Regions from separate parts of the Laedolimicola intestinihominis genome, predicted to be linked through region 3. Evidence: riboswitches for the same ligand, from Rfam matches in the RefSeq annotation. Region 3 holds a riboswitch; each other region holds the start of a gene.

Region 1 (3,164 bases), on a different contig from region 3:
ACAGATTGAAATCTTCCTGTGCCAGTGTCATTTTTCCACTTTCAATACGTGCCATATCCAATACTTCATTGATCAGCCCCAGCAGATGGCGGCTTGATTCTGTGATCTTGCCGAGGCATTCAATGACTCTGTCCGGGCTCTCAACATTTGCTCCTGCGATTGCCGTCAGACCCACAATCGCATTCATTGGTGTCCGGATATCATGGGACATATTGGAAAGGAATTCTGTTTTCGCACGATTTGCATTTTCTGCGGACCGGTAAGCCTCTTTCAGTGCCTGACGGGATTCAATTTCTGCTTTCTTCTCCTGTGTCACATCCATGGATGCCAGCAATACCTTTTCCAGCTTTCCATTCTTCCATTCCAAGGGAATATAAGAAGCGATTTTATAAGTCTTTTCATCCAGGCTGCAATACTCAAACTTATAAATATCATTTTCATTTTTCAATTTCTTCCGAATATTATCCGGGGCTATCAGGATATCTATAGCTTCCAATGGTTCCAGTGTCTTATATTTTTCAAGAACCTGCATCTGAAAATCATGATAAAATCCCAGAGGTTTATATATCATCTGTCCATTCAGATTGTAGAATTCATATCTGTCATTTTCCAGATCACAGACAACAAAGCGGTCAACCAGACGCACAATACTCTGAATCAGCTGCTCCATGGAAGCATTATCCGCTGCCATCTGCAGATGCCGTGCGCTCTCTACCTTTGCCTCTGTGATATCACGCAGAAAGATCATGGCATATTCCGAATCCTCTATCTCGCCGCGTATGATTACATTACGAACCCATCGTTCTTCTCCATTCAGAGTGATACGACACTCTAAAGCCAATTCGGTTTCCAGGCCTTTCAGCTTTTCCGCAATATAACCACGGTCATAAAAAGAGGCTACCGCCTTCTTATCGGTTTCCACAACATAGGAATCCACAAAATGCCGAACCAGTTCATCCCACGTATGGCTCTGTTCAAAGACTGTCATCAGGGACGGTTCAACCTTAAAGGTATCAAAAGTATTCGCTTCCAGATTCACATAATACTCGCACAAATCTGCTTTCGTAAAAGCCCGGTGGAAAGCAGCAGATTTTTGTGCCTGCATGGTTTCTTTTTTCTCCCCATCAATGTTAATAAAAATCCCGGCAATCCTGCTGGCAGAACCATCCAGACGACGTATCACTTCTGCCGATGCCCGAAACCACTGGTATTGATTATCCTTCATTCTCATACGATACTCTACCTGGTATTTTATCTGGTTCGTCTTATCCTTAATTGCCGCCTGGAGCTGCACCATTACTCTTTCTTTATCCTGTGGATGCAGAAGATCTGACCAGGATTCCAGTTTATTCGGAAAGTCCAGAGTGTCATGATAGCCGAGCATTTTTCGGAATTCATGACTCCAGTTCGCATTCACAATCTCACTGTTTTCATCACAGTCAAAATACCAGAAGCCGGAATAGATAGCCTCATTGAGCAGTGCCAGATTTACATGATCCCAATTGACCTGTACGGACATAACCCAGATCTGTCTGCCCGCCTCATCTGTCGCATCCTCTTTACAAAGCCGTACATTATTCACTGTACCGTCTGCTGTAAGGATCTGTGCTTCCCCTGTTCCGTGAAGCTGCAAAAAACGGTCTCGCTCCAGTATATCTTCCTCGTCATAAAAGAAGTTTCTCAATGAGCCTTTTGTCTGTTCCATGAAAGTATCGAATGTATATCCTGTACTATGCAACAGCAGATTATCCACAGATAAAATAGACAGGTTTTGGTCATAAGATCCTGTCATTATACCTACCCCGCCATTATTTTCCAGTGTTTTCTGTACGGCCTGTGACATGGCCTGTGTCTGCCCCGTTACAGTCTCACCTAATGAATATATTTTGTCTTCATAATTTTTCATTTTATAAAAGTCCTCTCTCCGTCTTATGCCTTCTTCATCCTGCTTTTATCTGTATACAGAAAACCTGTCCCTGCTAGTTTTGTTACCCATTTTTGCATACAAAAAGGACACTTGCCAAAATCTGCCAGTGTCCCTACTATATTTCTCTAAAATCACACATCTATATAGTATAACAGGTATCGGAATCTCTTCTGTTCAAACATCTTTTCCATATATTATGATGATATGGAAACAGTGGCAACCGGCTGACATAGTCAAGTTTTCTGACTTTAGTCCCTTCTGGCTTTGCGACCCTGCCTTTCAACAGGTTTGCCTTTAAAATAATCTCTTTCTTTAAAAAACCATACCATGCGGTTTTCCGCACGTCAATAATTTTTTTTGAAAAATCTACACATTTTTTACTTCTATTTTTGAACTTCTCTTTATAAAAAATCTAAATCAATGAATCCTAAAAAGCTAACATTTTTTTCATATGAAGCTCATTCATCATTTATATTCATTTTCAAAATCTTTCGTGTAAATCCCAATATCAATTCCTTTTGCGTGAATAATTTCCCTAACTATTTTATTTGCCATCTCTATTCCTCCACCATGTTCTCCATCTGTTCCAACTTCTGCAAGGCTTTCATATACGCCATCAATCTTTTATACTGCGCATCTCCAAGGCTGTGAATCTGCTTTAAAATCTTAATATCCGACCTGGTAACTTCATAATCCATATCTGCATCTTTATATTCCGGATCAATTCCTTTTCCAGTCAAAAGCTGTTCGGGAGTAATCTCCAATGCATCACATATAGACAACAGACAGTCCGCTTTGGGATTCGTCTTTTTCTTCTTCCAGTCACTGATGTTACTTGTTGCAATCCCGGTCCTTCTTGAGAGTTCCAACTGCGTTATGTTCTTCTGCTCCATCACACAAAAAATTCTTTCACTGATAATCATGATTTTTCCTCCATCAACATTCCGTGCATATCCGTATTTACAAATTCATCCATCCGTCTATGCGGTTATAGTATCATGCTGCAACTTTTCTTTCAATAGAGATTTTTGTATTTCTGAACTTTGTTATATTCTTCTCTTTATATAGCTCCATGTACAACTGTCTTATTCTTTCCCTACGAAGATAAAAATCCGGATCAGGCAAATTATCCAAGTCCATTGCTTCCGCATACTTTGCTACCATTTCTCCAATAAAATTTGCTAAATTGCTCCATACATCTCTTTCTTTTAAAACCACTTTATTCTTGACCATAATT
Region 2 (3,164 bases), on a different contig from region 3:
GCAAATGGACGGTGAAGAGTTCCCTGTTACCTTGGGAAAGCAGGTCAAAAAAACCCGGCAGGCTTTTCATGCATTAGGAACTGCATATTATTTAATCTTAAGGTTGAATTTAAAAACAAAGCGTGTTGAGCTTGTCAAAAAAAGTCGAAAAATGATTATTGATATGAAAGATTATACCGAATGGAATCCTAAGATCGAGATTATCGAAAGGGTGATGGCAGAACCGTTTGCGCAGAAGTATATGGAATTTCTTGATATACAGACCATGGCGGCACGGCTTCATAATAAAGAATCTATGTCTTCCGAATTCAAACTAAAGGAAGGAGCATGGTTTCTTGCTATGGTCGTTCCTCAGAGTTATGATAAAAATGGAAATGTTACATCCGTGCTGATTGCAAATCGAGATGTGACAGATGAAAAAATGCGGGAATTAAGACAAGAGGAAGAATTACGGGAGGCTAAATTAAAAGCAGAATGTGCAAATAAAGCAAAATCGACATTCCTGTTCAATATGTCCCATGATATCAGGACGCCTATGAATGCGATTATTGGTTATGCAGAACTGGCGACCAGACATTTGCAAGAAACAGAAAAACTTGGCAGATACCTTGAAAAAATTCAAATATGCGGAAAAGAACTTCTGTCGATGCTTGGTAATGTTCTGAATCTTGCAAGGATTGAAAATAATCAGGTCGAAATGGAATACACTGTTTCGAATGTTCATGAGTGCTTTGAAAATTGTATCATTATGTTCCAACAACAGGCAGAAAGAAAAAATCAAACTCTCTCCCTGACAGAACAAATCATGTATCCGTATGTATATATGGATGCACCGCACCTGTCAGAAGTCTGTCTTAATATTATAAGCAATGCAATAAAGTATACAAATACAGGAGGTAGGATATCCTGTAATGTTGTACAGAAATCCTGTGAAAAAGAAGACCGGTGCAATCTGATCATTACCATTACCGATAATGGAATTGGTATGTCTGAAGAATTCCAAAAGCGTATTTTTGAAACTTTTGAAAGAGAACGTAACACTACGTTAAGTCATATTGATGGTAGTGGCATCGGAATGGGCATTACAAAAAAGCTTGTAGATCTCATGGATGGCACAATAGAAGTGAAAAGCAAGCAGGGTGAGGGTTCCCAATTTACAGTAACGATTCCTTGCAGGAAAGCGTCAAAAGAAGATTCTCTGGTGAAAAAAAATAGTAATCTGAGTAGTAAGAATTGCTTGAACGGTGTTCGAATCTTATTAGTCGAAGATAATGAGATCAACACTGAAATCGCAAAGGAACTATTGACGGAAGAAGGCTGTATTGTTGAGACTGCAAATGATGGTGTTGCATGCATTGATATGATTGAAAAAGCGGATGCTGGTTATTACAAGATGATCCTTATGGATATTCAGATGCCTGTTATGAATGGATATGACGCTGCATTAACTATCCGAAAGATGAAGGATACGAAAAAAGCCAGAATCCCAATTATTGCGATGACGGCCAATGCTTTCGCAGAAGATACACAAAAGGTTCTTTCTGTTGGAATGAATGCTCATGTTGCAAAGCCTGTTGATATGAACATTCTTGTGCCAACAATGATGAAATATTTATAATAGACAGCTTCAAAAAAATGTACAATATAATACCAATAAAGATTCATCGGCAAATCAGTCGAAAGACTGAGACGCAAAGCTATAGGGTCTGTAAAATGACAGCCAGCTGCAACCTTTAAGATGCATTGTCTGGAAAGGCAGTGCATTTTTCCCTTTAGATTTGTGGTGTGTAATAACCTGATGATTTGGGGAGAAAAGAATAATGGATAAAAGTCGAAAAAAATCAGCCGTACTATTTGCAGGTATATTTGTAGTTTTAGGAATGTGGATGATGTTATCAGTACATTGCCGGGCTGCGGAAAAGAATAATGATGAAAAACAGCCACAGATCATCCGTATCGGATCCTTTGAGGATACCTTTGATTATGTCGATAAAAACGGTGTAAGACGAGGATATGGCTACGAACTCATTCGCAGGAACCGGACTGGGCATGTCAATCGTCAGGAAATATGTTGATCTGCTTGGCGGAACCATAGATGTAGAGAGTGAACCGGGAAAGGGCAGCACCTTTACAGTTATACTTAAACACAGGATAGCGGATGAAAGCTATTATGTAAAAAAACGTGCTGAAAGCTCTGAATCAAGCAGTGAAATCCTTGAAGGCAGGAATATTCTTCTGGCAGAATGATCCATTGACCACAAAACAGAAGAAAGAAAAAATAAGAGAAATATAAGAAATTCGAAAGAGAATGTACAAGAAGAATGGAAATCCCTTTGTTATACTGAACCTATACAACGAAAGAAGAGGGGACTACCATGACCAGACAGAAAAATAAAGCAGAGTACAGGGATGAGCGCACAGCAGATCCGGAAGATGAATGGGATGTACGGAGAAGCAGAACGGATGTCCGCCACCGGAGTGGAAATACAGGAAACCACCGCCGCGGACGCCGTCGGAATCGGCAAAAGGCCCGCATCCGCTTTCTGGCGTCCATGCTCGGGACGCTTCTGGAGGCGATCCTGCTGGTGCTGGTGGCCTATACAGCGTTAAATCTTTTTTGCGGGTTTGGAAAAGTGAATACGCAGAAATTGCGGGAGCAGGGTTACCCGGAAAGCCTGATTGCGCTGGTGGAGCGCAACCCAGAGACGAAGGATTTCGTGCTGGATTATCCGAAATACAAGGGACTGGAAGAAATTGACATTTCGAAAGACGTGATGAAGGGAGAGATTCCCCATTTTTTGCAGTGGGATGAGCGCTGGGGATACGAAACCTATGGTAGCGATTTTCTGGCAGTGACAGGCTGCGGACCCACCTGTCTGTCTATGGTGACCTGCGGTCTGACTGGCGATACGCAGTGGAATCCCTATGAGGTGGCAAAAATGGCCGAGGATAACGGTTATTATGTGGATGGGTCCGGTTCTTCCTGGGCTCTGATGAGCAGCGGTGCGGAAAAGCTGGGGCTTACCGTCTCCAGCGTGATTTTTGATGCGGAGCATATCCGTGCCACCTTGGAGGCGGGTCAGCCGATTATCTGCGTGATGGGCCCGGGCGACTTCACGAATGCGGGACATTTTCTGGTGCTGACAGGCGTGGATAAGAACGGC
Region 3 (3,164 bases):
GCACATTGGCCAGCATCTCTGATAAAGTTCCCCGCTGGAAGATAAAGGCCAGGAACAGTAGCAGGATAATACCTGCGCCCAGGGTCATCCACAGGAAATTCCGAAACTGCAGCACGCCCTCCGGCTTCGTCCCTCTCCGACGCCCGCGCACCGTGGCAATCAGGCAAATCAGTCCGTACCCGGCGTACATCAGCACCGCGAAGGGATTCGCCAGCACGATCACCGCCATCAGAATGCCGCACAGGATATATTCCGGCACCGAATGCTCCATATCCGCCGAGAGCACCGCCAGCAGTACCGGCAGGATGCCGAATTCGATGGAATTATAGGACATGGCGCAGATGCTGAAGGGCGCGAAAATCGCGAACAAAAACGTTGGTCCGAAGGAAGCATATCCACGCCGCTGAAACCGCAGATAGAAGAACAGCGTCAGCACGCCGGAGTACACCAGATAGACAAACCGGCTCGCCATCACAATTCCTTCCGTAGACCCCATGACCGTCCGGATCAGGCTGTAAATGGGATGTAACAGAAAGGAACAGAGCTGCTGGGTCGGATTCCACTCATCGATCAGAATTTTCTCTCCCCGGAAAATACGCTCCGAACAGCCGATAAAATACATCTCATCCGCCGTATTGAAGCCGTAGATGCTCCTCCATATGAAAATCACCTGTAATAAAAGAAACAGGCCGATAAAAATCAGGTGCTGCCGCCTGCGGTCTGTCTGCATGGTCTCTACGTTCACTTTCTATTCTCCCATTTATTTCCAATTATGCTCGCAACGCAGAGGCTGCTGTTACACAGCCCCTGCGTTTTTTTCAGCCTCTTAAACTCTGTCCGTGCAGCCGCACATCTTCATACGCGTCTCCACGATGGCTTTCACGTGCTCCATGGCTACCTTGCCATACTTCTTCGGATCGAAGGCGTCCGGGTTTGCCGCCAGGAATTCCTTCACGCCGTCGGTATAGGCGATACGAAGCTCTGTGGCAAAGTTGACCTTGCAGATACCGCGCTTGATGCTCTCTACCACTGCTTCCTCGGACAGGCCGCTTGCTCCGTGCAGTACCAGCGGGATATCTACGACTTTCCGGATCTCAGCCAGGCGGTCCAGATCCAGCTTCGGTACTCCCTTGTATACACCGTGAGCGGTTCCGATGGCTACGGCCAGGGATGTTACGCCGGTGCGCTCCACGAATTCTTTTGCCTCCAGCGGATCTGTATAACCATTGCCCTCGCCGCCGTCCAGATCGTCCTCTTTGCCGCCGACCTTGCCAAGCTCCGCCTCTACCGGGATTCCGGAAGGTCTGCAGGCGTCTGCTACGGCCTTGGTTACCGCTATATTTTCCTCAAACACATTGTGGGAGCCGTCAATCATGATGGAAGTGTAGCCGGTCCGCAGCGCCCGCATAGCCAGGTCAAAGCTATCGCCGTGATCCAGGTGCAGACACACCGGAACGCTGGCGCGCTCAGCGGCCGCCTTTACATTTGCCAGATACATATCCAGTCCCGCGTACTTAATGGTGGACGGTGTAGTCTGCAGCATCAGCGGCGCCCGAAGCTCCTCTGCCGCCGCGATAACGGCCATTACCATTTCCATATTCTCCACATTGAAAGCGCCTACGGCGTAGCCGCCCTTCTGTGCGTCCAAAAGCATCTTTTCTGATGTAACAAATGACATGATCGTTCCTCCTCGTCTGATTCAGTGTTATCTTTCTCACCTTATCTATCATACCCCGTATCTCGAAAAAGCGCAACCTCCAACGGGGTTTTCCTGTCCGGAAAAAAATCTCAAAAAAAGCAGAAGCCCGCATTCTATTACATCAAAGTTCCGATTACGATTGCGACAGAAGATACCATCGACTGTTTTGAATAAATCATTGTCCTATCACCTTGCTCACACGAAAATACGCCGAAGGCTTTCGCCCCCGGCGTATTTTCCGTGATCTCTCACATTCCCCTCTTATAAGTAACCCTTCTATGCCGCTCACACAGCTTCGAAAAGCTCTTATCATATAATAGTTTTTATGTAATAGGGATTCCATCGAAATTTCCTATTACATAAAAAATACTGCAACAGGCGTCAAAACAGGCGCACAAATCACAGCATCCAAACATATCAGAATTCTTTTCGGACTTCCAATAGCAACCGGCTGTCATAGTTTTACCCTTAGACCCTTTTGGCTTTGCGTCCCTGCTTTTCAGCAGGTTTGCCCAGTATTCTCTTTTTGCAATATTGTTCATTTTAGCAGAGTCCCTTCCATATTGCAAGTCAGATTTTTGTCAAATTTTTTCTCCCGTCATCTGTTAATTAGTCATCTTCCCAGATATACGTTTTTTTATTGTTCGAAGCAAGGTTCGTTCACCGATAGAGACTCCTTTCCGGGCTTTTTGCTCTATAGGAATCATAGTTTTCGCGCTTTAACGCAACACAGTGTTTCCTGTAGAGCAAAAGGAGCACGGAACCTCGCAGTTCCATGCTCCCGTATGTAACTTCTCTTTTCGAATTAACGGATAGTCTTGTACAGCGGGCCGTATGCCTTGCATGCACGGAAGTCCTGTCCCTCTTTGTTCATACCGAATGCGTTCCATGCTGCCGGACGGAAGATCTCCTCTTCCGGAACATTGTGCATACATACCGGGATTCTTAAGATGGAGCAGAGGGTAATCAGGTCTGCGCCGATGTGACCGTAGCTGATAGCGCCATGGTTTGCGCCCCAGTTGTTCATCATATCGTAAGCGGTCTTGAATGCGCCCTCGCCTGTGCAGCGCGGTGCGAACCATGTGCAGGGCCATGTATAGTCTGTTCTCTTCCACAGAGTATCGGATACATCATCCGGCAGGTTGATGGTCCAGCCCTCTGCAATCTGCAGAACCGGTCCAAGTCCTTTTACCAGGTTCAGGCGAATCATGGTAGCCGGCATCTCAGCTCTGGTCAGGAAACGGGAGGAGAATCCGCCGCCACGGAAGTAGCCGTTGTCAGCTGCGTTCCAGGTGGTTGCTTCCATAATCTTCTTCTGATCCTCTTCGGTTACATCCCACCACTGCTTCATGGTGCCGTTGCCGTTCTCATCCTTTACTTCGCCGCAGGCATCCAGACAGCATGCGCCGGAATTGATCAGATGGATAAAGCCGTCAGCCTCTTTTGCCTTGCCTTCCAGATCGTA
Region 4 (3,164 bases), on a different contig from region 3:
CGTGGCTCTGGCCAGCGCTATTTCCCAGTATCTGTCGGCATTTCTGATTCTGGCACATCTGATGAGGCGCTCAAAGCGGTGTAAATTCCTTCGATGCAGTGACCGTATCGGGAAATGCGGCAGCCACCAACGCAGATACCATTATTTTCAATGTGATGTACGCTTTTTATACCGGCTGCACCAGCTTTATGGGGCAGAACCGCGGCGCCGGGCAGAGAAAGCGGGTGTTAAAAAGCTATTTTATTAGTTTGTTTTATTCCTTTGCCATCGGCGCGATTCTGGGCGGCTTGCTTTTTGTGTTCGGGCGGCAGTTTCTAAGCCTCTTCGCCACCGAGGCGGCGGTCTTGGATGTGGGCATGCAGCGAATCCGGATTATGGCCTTTTCCTATATGATTTCGGCTTTTATGGACTGCACCATTGCGGCCTCCAGAGGACTTGGAAAGAGCGTGGCGCCGACGGTCATCGTGATTTTGGGATCCTGCGTGTTTCGAATTGCATGGATTTACACGGTTTTCGCATATTTTCATACGATTCCGTCACTTTATCTGCTGTATTTCTTCTCCTGGACGATCACGTCGGTGGCGGAGATTCTTTACTTTGTACACACCTGGCGGAAAATGGTGCGTGAGGGGCAGTTATAAGGACAGCCTAAGGGAAATGATTTCGCGAGTCGCGTGAATGGAACCACAGAAAATGAGTATTTGAGGAACAGGTATGGAAAATTTTGAAGATAATTTGTTTTTAAAGGCCAATCTGGAGAAAGAAATTCCGATTCTGCGGACGCAGATCCAGAATCTCTACGAGCAGCTTGACCGGAAATTTCACCTACAGGGGGCTATGGTGCCGATTACCTTCGGCATGGATACGGACTGTCTGGGCTCCTACACCCGGGGCAGTCACAATGAGAAGGAGCATTTTCATTTTTCTCTGCTTTTTATCGGCTATGCGGTGAAGCATCCGCTGAGCAAAGAGGAGCGGACAGATCTCTACCGCCATGAATACGCCCATTACATGCAGTACAATATGCCGATTCCGAAGCAGTATCAGTGGCAGTCAGGCACCCACGGCAGCGCCTGGAAATACTGTTGTTCCCTGGTGGGCGCAGCACCGACGCCCTATTACAAGGCAGGCGAGGCATTGATGAAGCATAATTACGACAAGGTCCTGAAAAATCCGATTCACGATAAGACGGTCCCTCTGCGGGATCGGTATCGGCGGGAGCAGGAGCATAAGAAAGCGAAAGACAGCGTAATTCAGTATCAAATCGGTGAGCAGGTGTCTCATCCCAAATTCGGGCATGGCAGGGTGGAAAAAGTAGAGCAGAAAACGGGCTCGGTGAATCTGCATATCCGGTTTGAAGATGGGGTGCGGAAGATTGATCAGAAGTGGCTGATTCGGTCGAAGTATCAGAAAAAAGGATTGAATCTTGATCAATCTCAATGATTCGTCGTTTCAAAAGCATTAAAAGCATCAAAACGGCGTGGTTTTGCTTGCGTACAGTGGAATATGGGAGTATAATGATATCAATATTTTCGCTTGAGTTTAAAAGCTTTAATAGGATATTCGGCAAACCAGATGAAAGTCTGGGACGCAAAGCTAAAGGGCCTGTAAAATGGCAGCCAGTTGCATGAAATGAGGTGCACTGTCTGTTTGGCAGTGCTTTTTTATGGTAAAATAAAGCTTCATCAGATACATAGGAATTGTTGGATATTTTGATATTGTAAAAAAGGAAAATAGCAGAATAGCAGGAATAGAAGAAAAATGAAAGGAAAAAGAATAATTGCAGGCATTTTGCTTGCGGGAATTTTAGCAGTCACCCTGACAGGGTGTAAAAATACAGACAGCAGTAAAAAAGAAACCGAAAAGCCGGTCATTACACTCGGCAGCGACAGTTATCCACCCTATAATTATCTGAATGAGGATGGTGTGCCGACGGGCATAGATGTAGAACTGGCTACGGAAGCATTCAAAAGAATGGGCTATCAGGTGGAGGTTGTCCAGATTAACTGGGAGAAGAAAAAGGAACTGGTGGAGAGCGGAGAGATTGACTGTATCATGGGTTGTTTTTCCATGGAAGGACGCCTTGACGATTATCGCTGGGCGGGACCGTACATAGCAAGCCGTCAGGTGGTTGCGGTAAATGAGAACAGTGATATCTATAAACTGAGTGACTTGGAGGGAAAGAACCTGGCTGTCCAGTCCACAACCAAACCGGAAGGCATCTTCCTGAATCGGACGGATGAGAGAATTCCAAAGCTGGGTAATCTGATCAGCCTGGGACACAGGGAGCTGATCTATACGTTTCTTGGAAAAGGATATGTAGATGCAGTTGCAGCACACGAGGAATCTATCGTTCAGTATATGAAGGATTATGATGCAAGCTTCCGTATTCTGGAAGAGCCTCTGATGATCACCGGAATAGGTGTCGCTTTTGCAAAAGATGATGACAGAGGAATCTGTGAGCAGATGGGGCAGACGTTGGAAGAAATGCGTCAGGATGGCACATCCCTGAAAATCATTGAAAAATACCTGGATGATCCCCGGAAGTACCTGGAGGTGGATGATCTTGGATATTAAGAGAAAGAAAAAAGAAAAACGGATCCAGCTGCTCGGAGGTTTGATTGGAATCTGTGTGGCAGTAGTCTCTCTGTTTTATTTCTTCCACGCAGAAAAAGCGGAAGCAGAGAAAAGAATGGTGGAGATTGTAAACTATGTGAAAGTGCAGTGCTCCACCTACACCCATTATAATGAATCTTCGGAATCCAAAAGTCTTCTCCGTGCCATTGAAAGTGCTAGACAGATGAGCACGAATATCGATACGGAAATAGAAAACGGCGGTCAGCTAAGTCGGGATTTTCTGAAAGAAAACCTGCAGACTCTCTGGGTGGATGGTATCATTATACTGGATGCAGAGGGAAAGATGGACTGTGAATACAGTATGGATGAGTCTCTGACTAATGAGATCACGGAGTATCTGCAAAAAGACATTATCATGGATTTTGACGGATATGAAGAAAGAACTTATTCAGAACGGTTTAACAGGAAAGACGGATCACATATTGACATTGCAGCCTGTGCCAGAAAAGATGCACCAGGTATCGTTGCGACCTATTATTACACATCTCCTGAATTTGCCAGAAACTATACGCTGACGATACAAGGGC

What was found. A riboswitch is a leader RNA that binds a small molecule or an ion and turns the genes downstream of it on or off. The one in region 3 is predicted to bind cyclic di-GMP.
Region 1: linked by a shared signal. The riboswitch ahead of WMO29_RS01555 (response regulator) and the one ahead of gatY (tagatose-bisphosphate aldolase subunit GatY) in region 3 are both predicted to bind cyclic di-GMP.
Region 2: linked by a shared signal. The riboswitch ahead of WMO29_RS11380 (hypothetical protein) and the one ahead of gatY (tagatose-bisphosphate aldolase subunit GatY) in region 3 are both predicted to bind cyclic di-GMP.
Region 4: linked by a shared signal. The riboswitch ahead of WMO29_RS08085 (substrate-binding periplasmic protein) and the one ahead of gatY (tagatose-bisphosphate aldolase subunit GatY) in region 3 are both predicted to bind cyclic di-GMP.

The regions. Positions count from the first base shown of each region.
Region 1 is NZ_JBBMFE010000001.1:356,687-359,850, reverse strand. It holds gene WMO29_RS01555 (response regulator) at 1-1,906, opposite strand, end outside; cyclic di-GMP riboswitch class I at 2,140-2,230, opposite strand; gene WMO29_RS01550 (helix-turn-helix domain-containing protein) at 2,485-2,850, opposite strand; gene WMO29_RS01545 (hypothetical protein) at 2,924-3,160, opposite strand.
Region 2 is NZ_JBBMFE010000010.1:120,842-124,005, forward strand. It holds gene WMO29_RS11375 (ATP-binding protein) at 1-1,618, shown strand, start outside; cyclic di-GMP riboswitch class I at 1,657-1,732, shown strand; gene WMO29_RS11380 (hypothetical protein) at 1,821-2,075, shown strand; gene WMO29_RS11385 (ATP-binding protein) at 2,050-2,247, shown strand; gene WMO29_RS11390 (C39 family peptidase) at 2,376-3,164, shown strand, end outside.
Region 3 is NZ_JBBMFE010000005.1:31,433-34,596, reverse strand. It holds gene WMO29_RS07055 (hypothetical protein) at 1-745, opposite strand, end outside; gene gatY (tagatose-bisphosphate aldolase subunit GatY) at 827-1,678, opposite strand; cyclic di-GMP riboswitch class I at 2,139-2,222, opposite strand; gene WMO29_RS07045 (L-fucose isomerase) at 2,505-3,164, opposite strand, start outside.
Region 4 is NZ_JBBMFE010000006.1:29,000-32,163, forward strand. It holds gene WMO29_RS08070 (MATE family efflux transporter) at 1-247, shown strand, start outside; gene WMO29_RS08075 (MATE family efflux transporter) at 141-641, shown strand; gene WMO29_RS08080 (hypothetical protein) at 715-1,443, shown strand; cyclic di-GMP riboswitch class I at 1,556-1,631, shown strand; gene WMO29_RS08085 (substrate-binding periplasmic protein) at 1,762-2,577, shown strand; gene WMO29_RS08090 (ATP-binding response regulator) at 2,561-3,164, shown strand, end outside.